4 regions of the Clostridium acetobutylicum ATCC 824 genome follow, and region 1 is predicted to be linked to each of the others. Evidence: riboswitches for the same ligand, from Rfam matches in the RefSeq annotation. Region 1 holds a riboswitch; each other region holds the start of a gene.
What was found. Region 1 has a riboswitch for thiamine pyrophosphate ahead of thiM (hydroxyethylthiazole kinase). Riboswitches for the same ligand answer to the same signal wherever they lie in the genome.

Region 2: another riboswitch for thiamine pyrophosphate. It lies ahead of thiS (sulfur carrier protein ThiS); the one in region 1 lies ahead of thiM (hydroxyethylthiazole kinase).
Region 3: another riboswitch for thiamine pyrophosphate. It lies ahead of thiT (energy-coupled thiamine transporter ThiT); the one in region 1 lies ahead of thiM (hydroxyethylthiazole kinase).
Region 4: another riboswitch for thiamine pyrophosphate. It lies ahead of CA_RS07345 (TatD family hydrolase); the one in region 1 lies ahead of thiM (hydroxyethylthiazole kinase).

Annotation. Positions count from the first base shown of each region.
Region 1 is NC_003030.1:3,247,611-3,251,412, reverse strand. It holds gene truA (tRNA pseudouridine(38-40) synthase TruA) at 1-219, shown strand, start outside; gene rplM (50S ribosomal protein L13) at 373-807, shown strand; gene rpsI (30S ribosomal protein S9) at 833-1,225, shown strand; TPP riboswitch at 1,350-1,456, shown strand; gene thiM (hydroxyethylthiazole kinase) at 1,545-2,366, shown strand; gene thiD (bifunctional hydroxymethylpyrimidine kinase/phosphomethylpyrimidine kinase) at 2,398-3,186, shown strand; gene CA_RS15895 (DUF47 domain-containing protein) at 3,428-3,802, shown strand, end outside.
Region 2 is NC_003030.1:3,055,478-3,059,279, reverse strand. It holds gene folP (dihydropteroate synthase) at 1-420, opposite strand, end outside; gene CA_RS15050 (HD domain-containing protein) at 431-916, opposite strand; TPP riboswitch at 1,151-1,258, shown strand; gene thiS (sulfur carrier protein ThiS) at 1,362-1,556, shown strand; gene thiF (sulfur carrier protein ThiS adenylyltransferase ThiF) at 1,557-2,357, shown strand; gene CA_RS15035 (thiazole synthase) at 2,377-3,144, shown strand; gene thiH (2-iminoacetate synthase ThiH) at 3,158-3,802, shown strand, end outside.
Region 3 is NC_003030.1:3,059,943-3,063,744, forward strand. It holds gene folK (2-amino-4-hydroxy-6-hydroxymethyldihydropteridine diphosphokinase) at 1-557, shown strand, start outside; TPP riboswitch at 637-737, shown strand; gene thiT (energy-coupled thiamine transporter ThiT) at 839-1,471, shown strand; gene CA_RS15070 (DUF6609 family protein) at 1,523-2,071, opposite strand; gene CA_RS15075 (ABC transporter permease) at 2,187-3,353, opposite strand; gene CA_RS15080 (ABC transporter permease) at 3,355-3,802, opposite strand, start outside.
Region 4 is NC_003030.1:1,539,442-1,543,243, forward strand. It holds gene purH (bifunctional phosphoribosylaminoimidazolecarboxamide formyltransferase/IMP cyclohydrolase) at 1-754, shown strand, start outside; gene purD (phosphoribosylamine--glycine ligase) at 994-2,244, shown strand; TPP riboswitch at 2,332-2,434, shown strand; gene CA_RS07345 (TatD family hydrolase) at 2,489-3,247, shown strand; gene CA_RS07350 (thiamine-binding protein) at 3,244-3,537, shown strand; gene CA_RS07355 (ABC transporter permease) at 3,509-3,802, shown strand, end outside.

The DNA.
Region 1 (3,802 bases):
GCCAGAATCGTAGAGGATGAGAATAAAGTAATTTTTTATGTTACGGGTGATGGTTTTTTGTACAATATGGTGAGAATAATAGTAGGAACACTTTTAGAAGTAGGAGAAGAAAAGATAACTCCTCTAAATGTGAAAACTATTGTAGAATCAAAGGATAGGACAAAAGCAGGAAGAGTCGTTCCAGCTAAGGGGTTATGTCTTGAAAAAGTTATGTATTAAATTATATTATAGTGAGCGTGATTATTGACATGACTGCCAGGTTATAGTATAATTTAAATGTTTGTTAAATGATTAAAAGATCCACTAGCCCCGGATCTTAGACATAGAAGAAACTCGTAGAATAGAAACAGATTTGTTGAAGGAGGAAAAACCATGAAATCGTACTTAGCGAAACCACAGGAAATCGAAAGAAAATGGTATGTTATTGATGTTGCAGGTAAGCCACTTGGAAGAGCTGCAAGTCAAATAGCTTCAATTTTAAGAGGAAAAAATAAGCCAATATACACTCCAAATGTTGATACTGGAGATTACGTAATAGTTTTAAATGCAGAAAAAGTTCTTTTAACAGGAAAAAAAGCAGATCAAAAAATGTTTAGACACCATACTTTATATCCAGGTGGATTAAAGGAAATGTCATATAAAGATGCAATTGCTAAGAAAGCTGACTTCGTATTCTATGAAGCAGTTAGAAGAATGCTTCCAAGCGGTGTATTAGGAAGAAAAATGATTAAGAAATTAAAAGTATATAAAGGCGAAGAGCATAATAATGAAGCTCAAAAACCTGAAGTTTTAGAGTTGAAATATTAATTAAACGCCGGAAGGAGGATTTAAAATGGCAAAAGTACAATATATGGGAACAGGAAGAAGAAAAGAAGCAGTAGCTAGAGTTAGACTTGTACCTGGTGAAGGTAAAGTTGTAATAAATAAGAGAAGTGCAGAAGATTATTTTGGACTTGAAACTTTAAGATTTATAGTTAATCAACCTTTAAATCTTACAGGAACTAAAGGAAAATTCGATGTTTTAGTTAATGTACATGGTGGTGGATTCACAGGCCAGGCAGGAGCTATAAGACACGGAATTTCAAGAGCTTTATTAAAGGCTGATGAAACTTTAAAAGGTGAACTTAAAAAAGCAGGATTCTTAACAAGAGATCCAAGAATGAAGGAAAGAAAGAAATACGGTCTTAAAAAGGCAAGAAGAGCACCACAATTCTCAAAGAGATAGTCTATATTACATATGGATTAATAGAAAGCTTACAATTTGTAGTGTTTCAAAAGTTGTGGGAAATGTTAAAAGGATGTTGTTATCACTAGCAGCATCCTTTTATTTAATTAAATAGGTATAACTTAATATTTTTCAGGGGAGCTTGTTTTCAGGCTGAGAGGAAGTAATTGAACTTCGATCCATATACCTGATTTGGATAATGCCAACGTAGGAAATAGGTTACTTGATTTACTGGAGAGAATGCCAAAGGGTATTCTCTTTTTTATTTTAAGGAAAAGTAATTTATATATTAAAAATACAATTTTTGGAGGGATGAAAAATGCTTAAGGAAAGACTTGAAAATGTGAGAGGGACAAATCCTTTGATACATAATATAACAAATTATGTTACTGTTAATGATTGTGCAAATATTCTTCTTGCCTGCGGGGCTTCACCGATTATGGCAGATGATATTGGGGAGGTAGAGGAGATTACATCCATTTGCAGAGGGCTTAATATTAATATAGGTACTCTTAATGAAAATACTATTGAGTCAATGCTTAAAGCTGGAAAAATGGCGAATAAGTTAAAGCATCCAGTTATTTTAGATCCTGTGGGAGTGGGTGCTTCAAAACTTAGACGTCAAACTGCTTTAAAATTGCTTGAGGAGGTTAAATTCACTGTTATTCGTGGAAATATCTCTGAGATAAAGGTACTTGCCTTGGGTCAAGGTATAACTAAAGGTGTAGATGCTGATGTCAATGATAAAGTAAAAGATGATACATTAGATAATGTAATTAATTTTGCTAAAGGATTTTCTAAAAAAACGGGTGCTGTGATTGCAATTACAGGAGCCATTGATATTATAGCTAATGAAAGCAAGGCGTATGTTGTAAGGAATGGTAATCCTAATATGAGTAAAATTACTGGTACAGGTTGCATGTTAAGCGCAATGACAGCAGCATATATAAGTGCGAATGTTGATAGTCCATTAGAAGCAACCTTAGCTTCGGTTTGTGCTATGGGGATTTGTGGAGAGCTTGCATATAACAGACTGTCTAAAAGGGATGGCAATTCTTCTTACAGAAATTATATTATCGATGAAGTTTTTAATTTAGATGGTGATAAATTAGATGATGCTGCAAGGTATGAAAGCTATTAAAATTATGTAAGGAAATGAGGTTTTGAAGTTGATTAAAAAGATATTAACTATTGCGGGTTCAGACTGTAGTGGTGGAGCAGGTATTCAAGCTGACATCAAGACCATTACAGCACATAAAATGTATGCAATGAGTGCCATTACAGCATTAACTGCACAAAATACAACAGGAGTTTATGGAATCATGGAAGCGACTCCAGAATTTGTTGAAAAACAGCTTGAGTGCATATTTACTGATATTTGTCCAGATGCAGTAAAGATAGGGATGGTATCTAGTGGTGAAATCATTAATGTTATAGTAAAAAAGCTTAGGGAATATAAAGCAGAAAATATAGTAATTGATCCTGTTATGGTAGCTACTAGTGGAAGCAAACTATTATCTGATCAAGCTATGGAAAAACTTATAACATGTCTTTTGCCGCTTGGAACTTTAATAACTCCAAATATACCTGAAGCTGAAGTGCTCTGCGGCTTTAAAATTAAAAGTGAACAGGATATGGTAAGAGCAGCAAAGAAAATTTCTGAAAAAATTAATGTAGGAATTTTAATTAAAGGTGGGCACTTAGTGGATAATGCAACTGATTTATTTTATAAAAATGGATATATTGAGTGGTTTAAATTAGAGAAAATAGATAATCCTAATACACATGGAACAGGGTGTACTCTATCGTCGGCTATTGCTTGTAATTTAGCACAGGGCATAAGTATTAGCGAAAGTATTAAAAATGCAAAAGAATATTTGACAGGGGCACTTAGAGCAGGACTTGATTTAGGAAAGGGTTCAGGTCCTCTTGAACATACCTATAAACTAAAAAATTGGTGAAATTCAAAGATTAAAAGGAGAGGTGGTAATTCCACCTTTTTGTTAATTTAGTAATATATATATATAGTGATTACATAAGTAAATAATAGGATGATTATTTTATCTTCTATATTTTATTGCAGTATGATATAATATTATGGGTTATGTTGTTGGTTTATAGGGGTTAAAAATGAGATTAAAGCTTTAGGTTATAATGTTTAAATTACTAAATAAAAAATATAAATATTGTAGGAGGAGTATTATGTTTAGTTTATCCCCAAAAGATGATAAATTTTTTGACCTTTTTATTGAAAACTCAAATACTATCTATGAAACTTCTTTATTATTTAGAGATTATGTAAATAATCCAGAAGATAGCGAGAACAAATTGAAAGTTATAAAAGATATGGAACACAAAGGCGATCATCAGCAGCATAATATTATAAACGAATTAAATAAAACTTTTGTAACCCCATTTGACAGAGAAGATATTTACAGTGTCGCTACACTTATGGATGATATTATTGACCTTATGGAAGCAAGTAGCAGTAGATTTGTAATGTTTGATGTTCATAACACTACAGAAGAAGCTAAATTTCTTGCAGAATTAGTTGTTAAAGCAGCTGAAGAAATTATA
Region 2 (3,802 bases), 190 kb from region 1:
ATGCATTAGACAACAAGGAACATCATATTTCGCAGCTACCTTAGCCATATATGTATCTTTTTTGAAACCCCATACATCATTTATAAGGTGCGCACCAGATTCTAATGCGGCCTCTGCAACTTCGCCCTTATAGGTATCTATAGAAATTGGAATATCAAATTCGTGCGATACGGCTTCTATTATTGGAATAACCCGTTCTAGTTCCTCATTTTTGTCAACAGAAGAGTGGTTTGGTCTTGTGGATTCACCACCGATATCAATTATATCAGCGCCATCTTCTATGAGCTTAGCTGCATGTTTTAAAGCATTGTCTAAATTATTAAATTTTCCTCCATCAGAAAAAGAATCAGGTGTAACATTTAAAATTCCCATTATGTAAGTTCTTTCTCCAAGTATAAAATCTTTATTCGCTATTTTCATTTTTTACTCCTTAATATATTATGCTTGAATTTTTTTTATTGTAACTCCAATTACATTCTTTATAAGCAGAGCAATTAAAGCAATTCCTAGAAAGCTTATCGCTTTTATATAATATGGCGCTTAAATCCGAGAGAGTGTTTGCTTCTCCATGACTTTTTATTGCTTCAATTATAAGGGTGCTTTCAGAATCGTTGAATTCACAGTCTTTTAGGATATTAGCTGCTAAAATTGAACTTGCTTTAGAATGAGAAATTCCACTTTCATATTGCTGCCATCGTCCTATATCATGGAGAAGAGCAGAAGCATAGATTATGTCTTTTTTTATAGCAAGATTTTTTTCTAGAACCATTATATATGCAATTCTTGCAACATCAAGAAAGTGTTCTAAATTGTGAAGACAAAACTTTCTGCCATTTTCATACTCCATATTTTTTAGCAAGTATGTTTTGAAATTTTTGTGATTTAAAATTAGATTTATTCTATCATGTTTTTCCATAAAGACTCCTAATGTAAATATTTATACAATATTATATCATTAAAAAATCCTTCTTAAAAATATTATTCTTAAATTTTTAAACATAAATTTTAAGGTGTAAGCATTATGAATTATAACCAGGAATTATATAAATATGCAATTAAAAGCTCATAAATACAATATTTACATTAAACGCTTAAAAATAAAATTTGCATTTTGTGTTTTATTGTGCTAAATTAAAAATGTAAAAATTAAATATAGTTAACGGGGAGCCTGTAGACAGGCTGAGAGTGGAATGTGATTCCAGACCCTCATAACCTGATTTGGATAATGCCAACGTAGGGAGTTAATGCATCATGTTTGTTACATATAATTCTGCGCAGAAGTTTATATGTTTTAATGTGAAAGAAAGTTATGAGGGAAGCGATTTGCTTCTCTTTTTTATTTCTCCAAAAGAGGTGATTTAGTGTTAGTAAATGGAAAAGATATGAATTTTGATGATGAGATAACTGTTTATGAACTTTTAGATAAAATGAATATAGAAAGTAGTCAGGTAGTTGTTGAAGTGGACTTAGAAATCATAAATAAAGATGAGTATAAACAAAAAAAACTTTCAAGTGAGTCTAAGGTTGAAGTAGTTAGATTTGTTGGTGGTGGTTAAATGAAGGTATATGTAAATGAAAGATCATTAGATGTGAAAAATGGAACTACACTTATGCAGCTAAAACGGCAGATAAAAAAAGATTCAGATGTTGTTGTTTATAACGGTTTTATTATGAAAAAAGATTTAAGTTTAAAAGAAGAAGATAACGTTGTTTTTATTAAAAAGGGTGAAATTCCTAAAAAAGAAGATATGGAAGCACAGCTAGTTTCGAGGCATACTCCAAAGGTTCATGAAAAAGTGAAAAATACATCTGTTGGGATAGCTGGTCTTGGAGGACTTGGTTCAAATGCAGCGGTAAGCCTTGCAAGAATAGGAGTTGGAAGACTTGTACTTGTGGACTTTGATGTAGTTGAACCAAGCAATTTAAATCGTCAGCATTATTTTATAAGACATATAGGTATGAAAAAAACTGAAGCACTTAAAGAAATAATAAGTCAATGTAATCCATTTGTGAAGGTAGACGTAGTAGACACATTTATAAATGGGAACAATGCACAAGAAATTTTTAAAGATGTGGATATAATTGTTGAGGCTTTTGATAATCCTGTATGTAAGGCAGAACTTATAAATAGCGTTCTTACAAAAATGAATGGTAAAAAGGTAATCGGAGCATCCGGAATGGCAGGGTATTTTTCGAGTAACAGCATTGTAACAAAGAAGATAAATAAAAATTTTTATATTGTGGGCGATGGAGAAAATGAAGCAGCACCTGGCTGTGGTCTTATGGCTCCAAGAGTTAATATAGCGGCTAACCATGAGGCAAACCAAGTACTTAGAATAATCATGGAAAATGAATAAAGTTTTGGGAGGAATTTAAGTGGATGAATTAGAAATAGGTGGAGTTAAACTAGATAGTAGACTTTTTGTTGGGACAGGTAAATTGGCCTCTAATGAAGTTATACCAAAAATCATGGAAAAATCAAATTCAAAGGTTATAACAGTAGCACTTAGAAGAGTTGACATAACTTCAAAGCAGGATAATATTTTGAATTTTATAGATAAGGATTTAATACTTTTACCAAATACATCAGGAGCTAGAAATGCAGAGGAGGCTATTAGACTTGCAAGAATAGCTAAGGCAGCAGGTTGTGGAAACTGGATTAAGATAGAGGTTATATCGGATAATAAATATTTACTTCCAGATAATTATGAAACGATAAAGGCAACAGAGGCTTTGGTAAAGGAAGGTTTTATAGTACTTCCATATGTAAATCCTGACCTTATGGATGCAAGAAGACTTGTAAATGTCGGAGCAGCAGCAGTTATGCCACTGGGAGCACCAATTGGAAGTAATAGAGGACTTAGAACTAAGGAAATGCTTAAAATATTAATAGAAGAAATAAATGAAGTTCCTGTAGTTGTAGATGCGGGAATAGGAAAACCATCAGATGCTGCTATGGCTATGGAGATGGGAGCAGATGCGGTACTTGTAAATACGGCTATAGCAACAGCAGATAATCCAGTATTAATGGCAGAAGCATTCTCTTTGGCAGTTAAAGCAGGAAGAATGGCCTATGTTGCAAAAATAGGAGAGGAAAAAGAATACGCATCAGCATCTTCTCCTCTTACAGGATTTTTAAGATAGGAAGTGTAGGTAAATGAGTTTTTATAAAAAATTGCAACAATATAAAGATTTTGACTTTGATGATTTTTTTTCAAAGGTAACTGCTAGGGATATAGAGAAGATTTTATGTAAGGATATTCTCCATGAGATGGACTTTTTAAAGCTTTTATCTCCAGCTGCAGAAAAGTATTTAGAACATATGGCACAAAAAGCTAGAGAACTTTCGCTTAAGAATTTTGGAAAAACAGTGGTGCTTTATACACCTATATATATTGCTAATTATTGTGTAAATGGATGTGCTTATTGTGGATATAATGTAAAAAATAAAATAAAGAGAAAACAGCTCACAATGGAGGAAATAGAAGAGGAAGCAAGGGCGATATATAGTTCAGGTATGAGAAATATAATACTTCTTACAGGAGAATCAAAAGTTCAAACTCCAGTTTCATATATAAAGGATGCAATAAAACTTTTAAAAAAATATTTTAGTTCCATATGTATTGAAATATATCCTCTTGAGGTTAATGAATATAGAGAGTTAGTAGAAGCAGGTGCGGATAGCTTAACTATTTATCAAGAGACATATAATGAAGAAAAGTATTCCAAAGTTCATTTAAGCGGACCTAAAAGAAATTTTAAGTTTAGACTTGATGCGCCTGAAAGGGTTTGCGAGGCTGGA
Region 3 (3,802 bases), 190 kb from region 1:
AATCTGTAAAAGTAATTTTAAAAAAACCTTGGGCTCCTGTAAAAAAACATTTAAAGTATGTTTCTGTAGAAATAGAACGAAGTTGGCATACAGTTTATATAGGCCTTGGATCAAATATTGCAGATAAATCACAAAATTTAAAAGATGCTCTTAAAATTATCGATGACAACTATTTATGCAAAATCACAAAAACTTCTAACTTCTATACTACAAGACCTGTTGGATATCTAAACCAAGATAATTTTTTAAACTGCGCTGCTGAAGTAAAAACTTTAATGACACCAAATGAGCTTATGGACTTTTTCCTTGAAACAGAGAAGTCGCTTAAACGCGAACGAAAAATACATTGGGGTCCTCGAACCATAGATATTGATATTTTACTTTACGATGATTTAGTTACCTATGATCCTCACTGCACAATCCCCCATCCTAGAATGGCAGAAAGACTTTTTGTCATAACTCCATTATGTGATATAAACCCATACTTGGTTCATCCTATATCCAATAAGAGATTAATTAATATAAAGAATGTCTTATCAAAAACACAATCTCTATAAATTCAAAAAGTAAATCTTATGGAACTTAATACCTTAAGATTTACTTTTTCTCATGTATGTACTATAATGAAATAAAAAATATATGTGCTAGGGGTGCCTTTAGGCTGAGAAACAGTTTGTCACGTTAACCCTTAACCTGATCTGGATAATACCAGCGTAGGGAAGCAGTTTGAATTTTGAATTACTTGCTGTAATTTGCAGTTGATCTGTTTTCTACTGTTGATTACAGCTTTTTATTTTTTGTTTACCTTAAATCCACATATAATTTAGGAGGTTTTGTTATGGACAATTTTTCATTCTCTAAAAGTATTAAGACGATATCACAAAGTCCATCCGCTATAGCTACTCTTGTAGGTGTTTTAATATTAATAGCTGTTTTACTAAAGGTAAAAAAAATAAAATTCACTACAAAATTAGTAGCTCAAGTTGGAGTTGTTTTGGCACTTTCAACTGTTCTAAGTTTATTTAAAATATACAAATTACCACAAGGAGGAAGTGTTACTTTAGGAAGCATGGTTCCTATACTACTAATTGCCTTCTTTTATGGTCCTGAAGTAGGATTTTTAACCGGCTTTCTATTTGGAATAATAGATCTTATGCTAGAACCATATCTACTTCATCCGATTCAGGTACTTTTCGATTATCCTCTACCATATATGGCTTTAGGCTTTGCTGGCTATTTTAAAAATAAAAAACTTTTAGGAACTGTTACTGCTGTTTTTATAAGATTTTTATTCCATGTTATATCAGGTGTTGTTTTCTTTGCTAGCAGTGCTCCTAAAGGACAATCTCCTCTTATATATTCTATAGTATATAATGGTTCCTTTTTATCCATTGATTGCATAATTTGTCTTGTGATAATAGCAATAATTCCATTGAAACGTCTATACACCATATCTACCTCAAATAATTAAAACATAATTAAAAGGGACAGTTAATAGTGAATCTGTCCCCTTTGATTTTTACTATGGCTGTCTAAACTTAACCATCAATATTCCAAATGCAATTTTTAATATTCCATCTATAATTCCTATGTAATAAAAACTTATTTCTATATGCATCATTCCATATATAGCATTGACACCTACTAAAAATGCTAATACTAAAAGAAGTTTTCCATGAACTACTGAAAAAGGTACAAAGTGAATAGCAGTTGCTAAAAAAGCTGCAAGCCATATCATTCTAAAATTTTGTTCTCCAAAGTATCTTCCTCCAATAATTCCTGCAGTCACAAACATTACTATTATAGATATGTTTGCCATTTTACTTTGAAAGCTTGAATTTTTTCCGTAAGATAAATATTTTTTTATAAATTCTGTTCTAAATATAATAATCATTCCTAAAGCATATCCTATAGAAAATATACCAGGATTCACACAATTTTCTCCTCCAAACATAGTTCCTAATATTATTATAATACCTATCCAAATAAGCCATACTCCGCAGGGTCCCTTATTTAAAAATTTTATCTCTTCATTTTCCTTATATCCTAATTTATTAAGTATCATTTCCATAATGTTTTCCCCCTTCATTTAACTTCAACCTATGGTTTCATTATACAGAGTATTTCATTATGGTGCCATTGAACTAAGTCATGAGTCTAGTTTTGTAGACATTACTTTTGTCACCCTATTCATTTATTGTTCTTCTAAATTGCGCCGCTCCTATTACAAAGAAAACTAATGCAAAAAGAATTAAAACTGCAATGTGAGGTAAAATACTGTGCACTCCAACGTTTTCAAGAGAAATTTTATTCAGTGCTTCTACTGCCCATTTTTGAGGAGTAAAGTATGCTATCTTCTTCATTACACTTGGAAGATTAGGTATACTATCTAACGGTATAAAACTTCCTCCCACTGCAGAAGTCAAAGTTACTGTAAGTGACACTACAGATGATATATGAGTTTCTCTTTTTGCCCACCTTACAACAACAAGTCCTGCACTTAATACAACCAAGTTAAGTACCGCGAAAATTAGCATTACAGCCATAATGGATTTTCCAAAATATACGTGAAGAAAATTTTTTGTTACAAATACAAGTATGGAAGATTGTATAAATAAAAGTCCAAACATGGCAAGTAATATTGACATCAATATTGACGAATTTTTATTAGGTGTAGACATACTCCTTTTAAGTATTTTTTTCCTTTTAAGTTCATATATATCTGTAACTATATAAATCATTGAATACATCAGAAAATTTATGATTAGATTTGTGGATAATATCCCAGAAAGCGGTCTTGTACTTTCATTGTTTAGATACCTTGAAGTTACCTCTACATACGTGTTTTTCATGTTATCTTTAATTTCTCTATTAAATTTATTTTGGTTTACCTTAATTCCAAACGCTCTTGTTTCACTGAAAGCTTTACTTAAAACCATTTGTTTCCCGATATATGAATTAAATTGATTAAGAACAGCAGTATCAACGTTACTGTTTAAAGCCTTTACAATATTAATTGATGGCTTTTCCCCACTTTTAATATTCTGTGTGAAATTCTTAGGTATAACTACGCAAATTGATGCTGCATTTCTCTTTATTTCCACTTCACCCTCTTTATAAGAAACTTCATGTATAGAAAAATTACTTTTGTCTAATATTTTTAATAATTTCTTTCCTTCTTTTCCTGTATCATTATTTACAACTGCAATATTTATTGTTGTATTTGAACTCACTCCGTTAGAAAAAAAAGCTACCAAGCTAACAACTATAGTTGGAAATAAAATTGTTATAATAAATCCTCTTTTATTCTGAACTAAAATTCTCTTTAGATGTAAAAATGCCATATATATCATATTAGATTCCTCCATAGCACTTGCTTTTTCTAATAGCAACTACTGTTCCTATAACCATTCCAAGTAGCCCAACTAAGAACATTATACTTAAGTTCACAAACACACTTTTGATACTATAACCAAGTGCTATCTTATTATAAGCATCTGTAATCCAATAATTTAGAGTGAGCTTCATATACTTAAATTTTACTGCTGCTTCATCTACATAATAAAATGCTCCTCCAAAAGCTGAATAAAGCATTATAAACGGCATACAAATAGTATTCATAGTTTTAGTTTTCTTAAATATACTCATAAGAAGTGATGCTAATCCTGTCATTGCAAAAGCCTGAAATAAAATTGTTATAAAAACTTCAAATCCTTTACCTCCAAAATTATTTCCAAGCATAAACCTTATACCTACATAAACACATATAAAGACTATAGTAATAACAAAACAAAATACTATT
Region 4 (3,802 bases), 1.7 Mb from region 1:
GGATATAGCTTGGAAAGTTGTAAATGAATTCGATGAAACTGTATGCTGTGCTTTAAAACACAATAGTCCATGCGGCGTTGCTATTGGAGAAAATCCTTTAGATGCTTATAAAAAAGCTTTTGAGTGTGATGATACTTCGATTTTTGGAGGGATAGTTGCTTTAAATAAAGTTATAGATAAGCCTGCAGCAGAAGAAATGGTTAAAATATTCCTTGAAATAGTTATAGCACCTGACTTTACAGCGGATGCACTTGAAGTTTTAAAATCTAAGAAAAACCTTAGAGTAATAAAAGCTAATGAAAAACCTTCAGATAATTTCGAGCTTGCAAAGGTAGATGGTGCAATGCTTGTTCAAAGTGCAGATAACAAACTTACTGAAAAAATGGAAGTAGTTACAGATAAGAAACCAACAGATGAAGAAATGAGAGATATGATTTTTGGAATGAAGGTAGTAAAATACGTAAAATCCAATGCTATAGTTGTTGTTAAAAATGGAGCAGCAGTTGGAATTGGAGGAGGTCAAGTAAACAGAATTTGGCCAGCTAAGGATGCTATGGAGAGAGGAAAAGGAGCAGCAGTTCTTGCATCAGACGCATTTTTCCCATTTGGCGATATAGTAGAAGAGGCACATAAAAATGGAATTAAAGCTATAATTCAACCTGGTGGTTCTATAAGAGATCAGGAATCCATTGATGGCTGCAATAAATATGGAATTTCAATGGTTATGACAGGTATAAGACATTTTAAACATTAGTCTATAAGTTATAGAATTTCCTTTTAAAATGCTTGTAAATTCAATTTAAGAGGAAATTCTAAGTATGAAAAATAGATTAATTAAGTTAGTTTTAACATCTGTTTTTCATATAGTAAACATAATAAAGTGGCAAGTGATAAAGGGTGAGCTGTAGAAATCAATCCACTATAGCTTATCACTTGAAACTTGTCATTTTTAATAGTGTACATATCATTAAATTTATTATTTGGAGGTTTGTTATGAAGATTTTACTCATAGGTTCAGGGGGAAGAGAGCATGCTATGGCATGGAAAATGGCACAAAATAAAAGTGTTGAGAGAATATATTGTGCACCTGGAAATGGTGGAACAGCTAAAGAAAATAAATGTGAGAATGTGAACTTAGAGAAAACAGAAGAGCTTATAGAATTTGCTAGTAAAAATAATATAGACTTAACAGTAGTAGGTCCAGAAGCTCCTCTTGTAGATGGAATAGTTAATGAGTTTAAGGAAAAGGGACTTAAAATATTTGGGCCTGGCAAGGTAGGGGCACAGCTTGAGGGAAGCAAGTCTTTTTCTAAGGACTTTATGAAAAAATATAATGTAAAAACAGCTGAATATGCGGTTTTTGAAAATTCTGAGGAATCTCTAGAATATTTAAAAAAATGTACTTATCCTATAGTTATAAAGGCGGATGGATTAGCAGCAGGTAAAGGCGTTGTAATCTGTGAGGATTATAAATTAGCGGAAGAGACTATAAAAGCTTTTATGGTTAAAGATGTGTTTAAAGGATCGGGGAAAAAGGTTGTAATTGAAGAATATCTAGAAGGTGTAGAAGCATCAATTTTATCAATTACAGATGGAAAAGCAATAATTCCTTTTGTATCCTCAAAGGATCACAAACAGATTTTTGATGGTAACAAAGGGCCAAATACAGGTGGTATGGGAGCTATATCTCCAAATCCATATTGTACTGAAGAAGTACTTAAAAGCTTTGAAGAAGAAATTCTAAAGCCTACTTTAATTGGAATTCAAGAAGAGAGAATGGACTTTACTGGAATAATATTTTTTGGGCTTATGATAACTAAAAAGGGTGTGTATCTTCTTGAGTACAATGTAAGACTTGGAGATCCAGAAACACAAGTAGTTTTATATCTTATGAAAAGCGACTTTGTTGACTTAATAAATGCAGCAATGGATAAAAAACTTTCTGATTTTGATATAGAGTGGTACGATGGAAATGCATGCTGTGTTGTAGCAGCTTCAAAAGGATATCCTAAAAATTATAGTACTGGTTATGAAATAAGTGGAATAGATGATGCAGGGGATAAAGTATTTTGTGCAGGTGTTAAATTAGAGAATGGAGTTTACAAGACATCTGGTGGAAGAGTTCTATGCGCTTCAGCTAGAGGAATTACTTTAGATGAGGCTATAAAAAAAGCTTACACAGATATAGAAAGAATTAAATTCGACGGTATTTACTATAGAAAAGATATTGGTAAATCTAAATAAAGAAGAAAATATACATAAAATTAAAAAACTATTTACATTTGAAAAAATAAGTGGTAGCATAAATATGTTATTAAAATTTCATATGTATTTTAGTGCTAGGGGTGCCTTTTGGCTGAGAGAAGTTAAAAAACTTTAACCCTTTGAACCTGATTCGGTTAATTCTGACGAAGGAAAGCTTTTTAAATGATTACTTAAAGCACTATATTCGTAGTGCTTTTATTTTTTTCAAAATTAAGGAGAAGGAATGTTTATAGATGCGCATAACCATTTGGATTTTTTTGAGGAACAAGAAAAATTAAATAAGGCTTTGGACATTATAAAAAATGACAATATAATAACGCTTGGATGTTCTATGGACACTAAAAGCTACAAGTTTACAAAGAGTCTAGCTTTGAAAAATAAAAACATTATTCCTTGTTTTGGTATTCATCCTTCTAGAGCTCATGAAAACTTTAAGAATCTTGAATGTTTTGATGAGTATATAAGAGAGAGCAAAATAATAGGAGAAATAGGCCTTGATTACGTATGGGTTAAGGAAAAAGAAAAATATCCTCATATGAAAAGGGTGTTCACTTATTTTCTAGAAGAAGCTAAAAAGTACAATAAAATAACTAATATACATACGAAGGGTGCAGAAAGTGAAATATATAACTATATAAAGAAGTATGAACTTAAAACACCTATAATTCACTGGTATAGTGGTGATAAGGACACTCTAAAAAAGCTTTTAGACTATGGCTGCTATTTTACTATAAGTGTGGACATTGGATATTCTAAGCTCTCAAAGGAAATTGTTCAGCTGCTTCCGATAGATAAAATTTTAACAGAAACAGATGGTCCAACCTCACTTGAATGGGTTAATGGAGATTATGGGTACCCAAACGTTATCAAAAATGTAGTAAAGGAAATCTCTAAAATAAAAAATATTCAGGAGGAGGAAGTAAAAGGCGTTATAGAAAATAATTTTAAAACACTAATAAGGAAAGAGGGAATAACGTTATGAAACCAGTTGTTAATGTGAGTTTGCAGGTACTCCCTGTTGTTGAGGAAAAAAGACTTTATGAGGTAGTTGACAAGGTAATAGAGTACATAAAGGCTTCAGGTGTAAAATATATAATTGGACCTATGGAAACTACTATGGAGGGTGATTTAGATACACTTCTTGAAATAGTAAAAAAAGCACAGGAAATTTGTGTTAAAGAGGGCTCAGAAAGAGTTGCATCCGTTGTAAAGATTGATTATAAAGCTGAAGGCGTGACTATGAATGAAAAAGTGGGAAAATATAAAGAATAAAGTATATCCTGTGGCTGCTCTAATTGCTGTAATTATATTATGGCAGCTTATAGTGGATTTTAGAAAAATACCTGAGTATGTAATCCCATCACCTAAGGATATATGCTTAACATTAATTAGTGAATTCGGTACTATAATGCAAAATACAAAGGTGACAATTTATGAATCTCTTGTAGGTTTTTTTATTGCTATAATTTTCGCTTTTATACTTGCTATTATAATGGATAGTTTTCAGATTGTTAGAAAAGCACTTTATCCAATCATT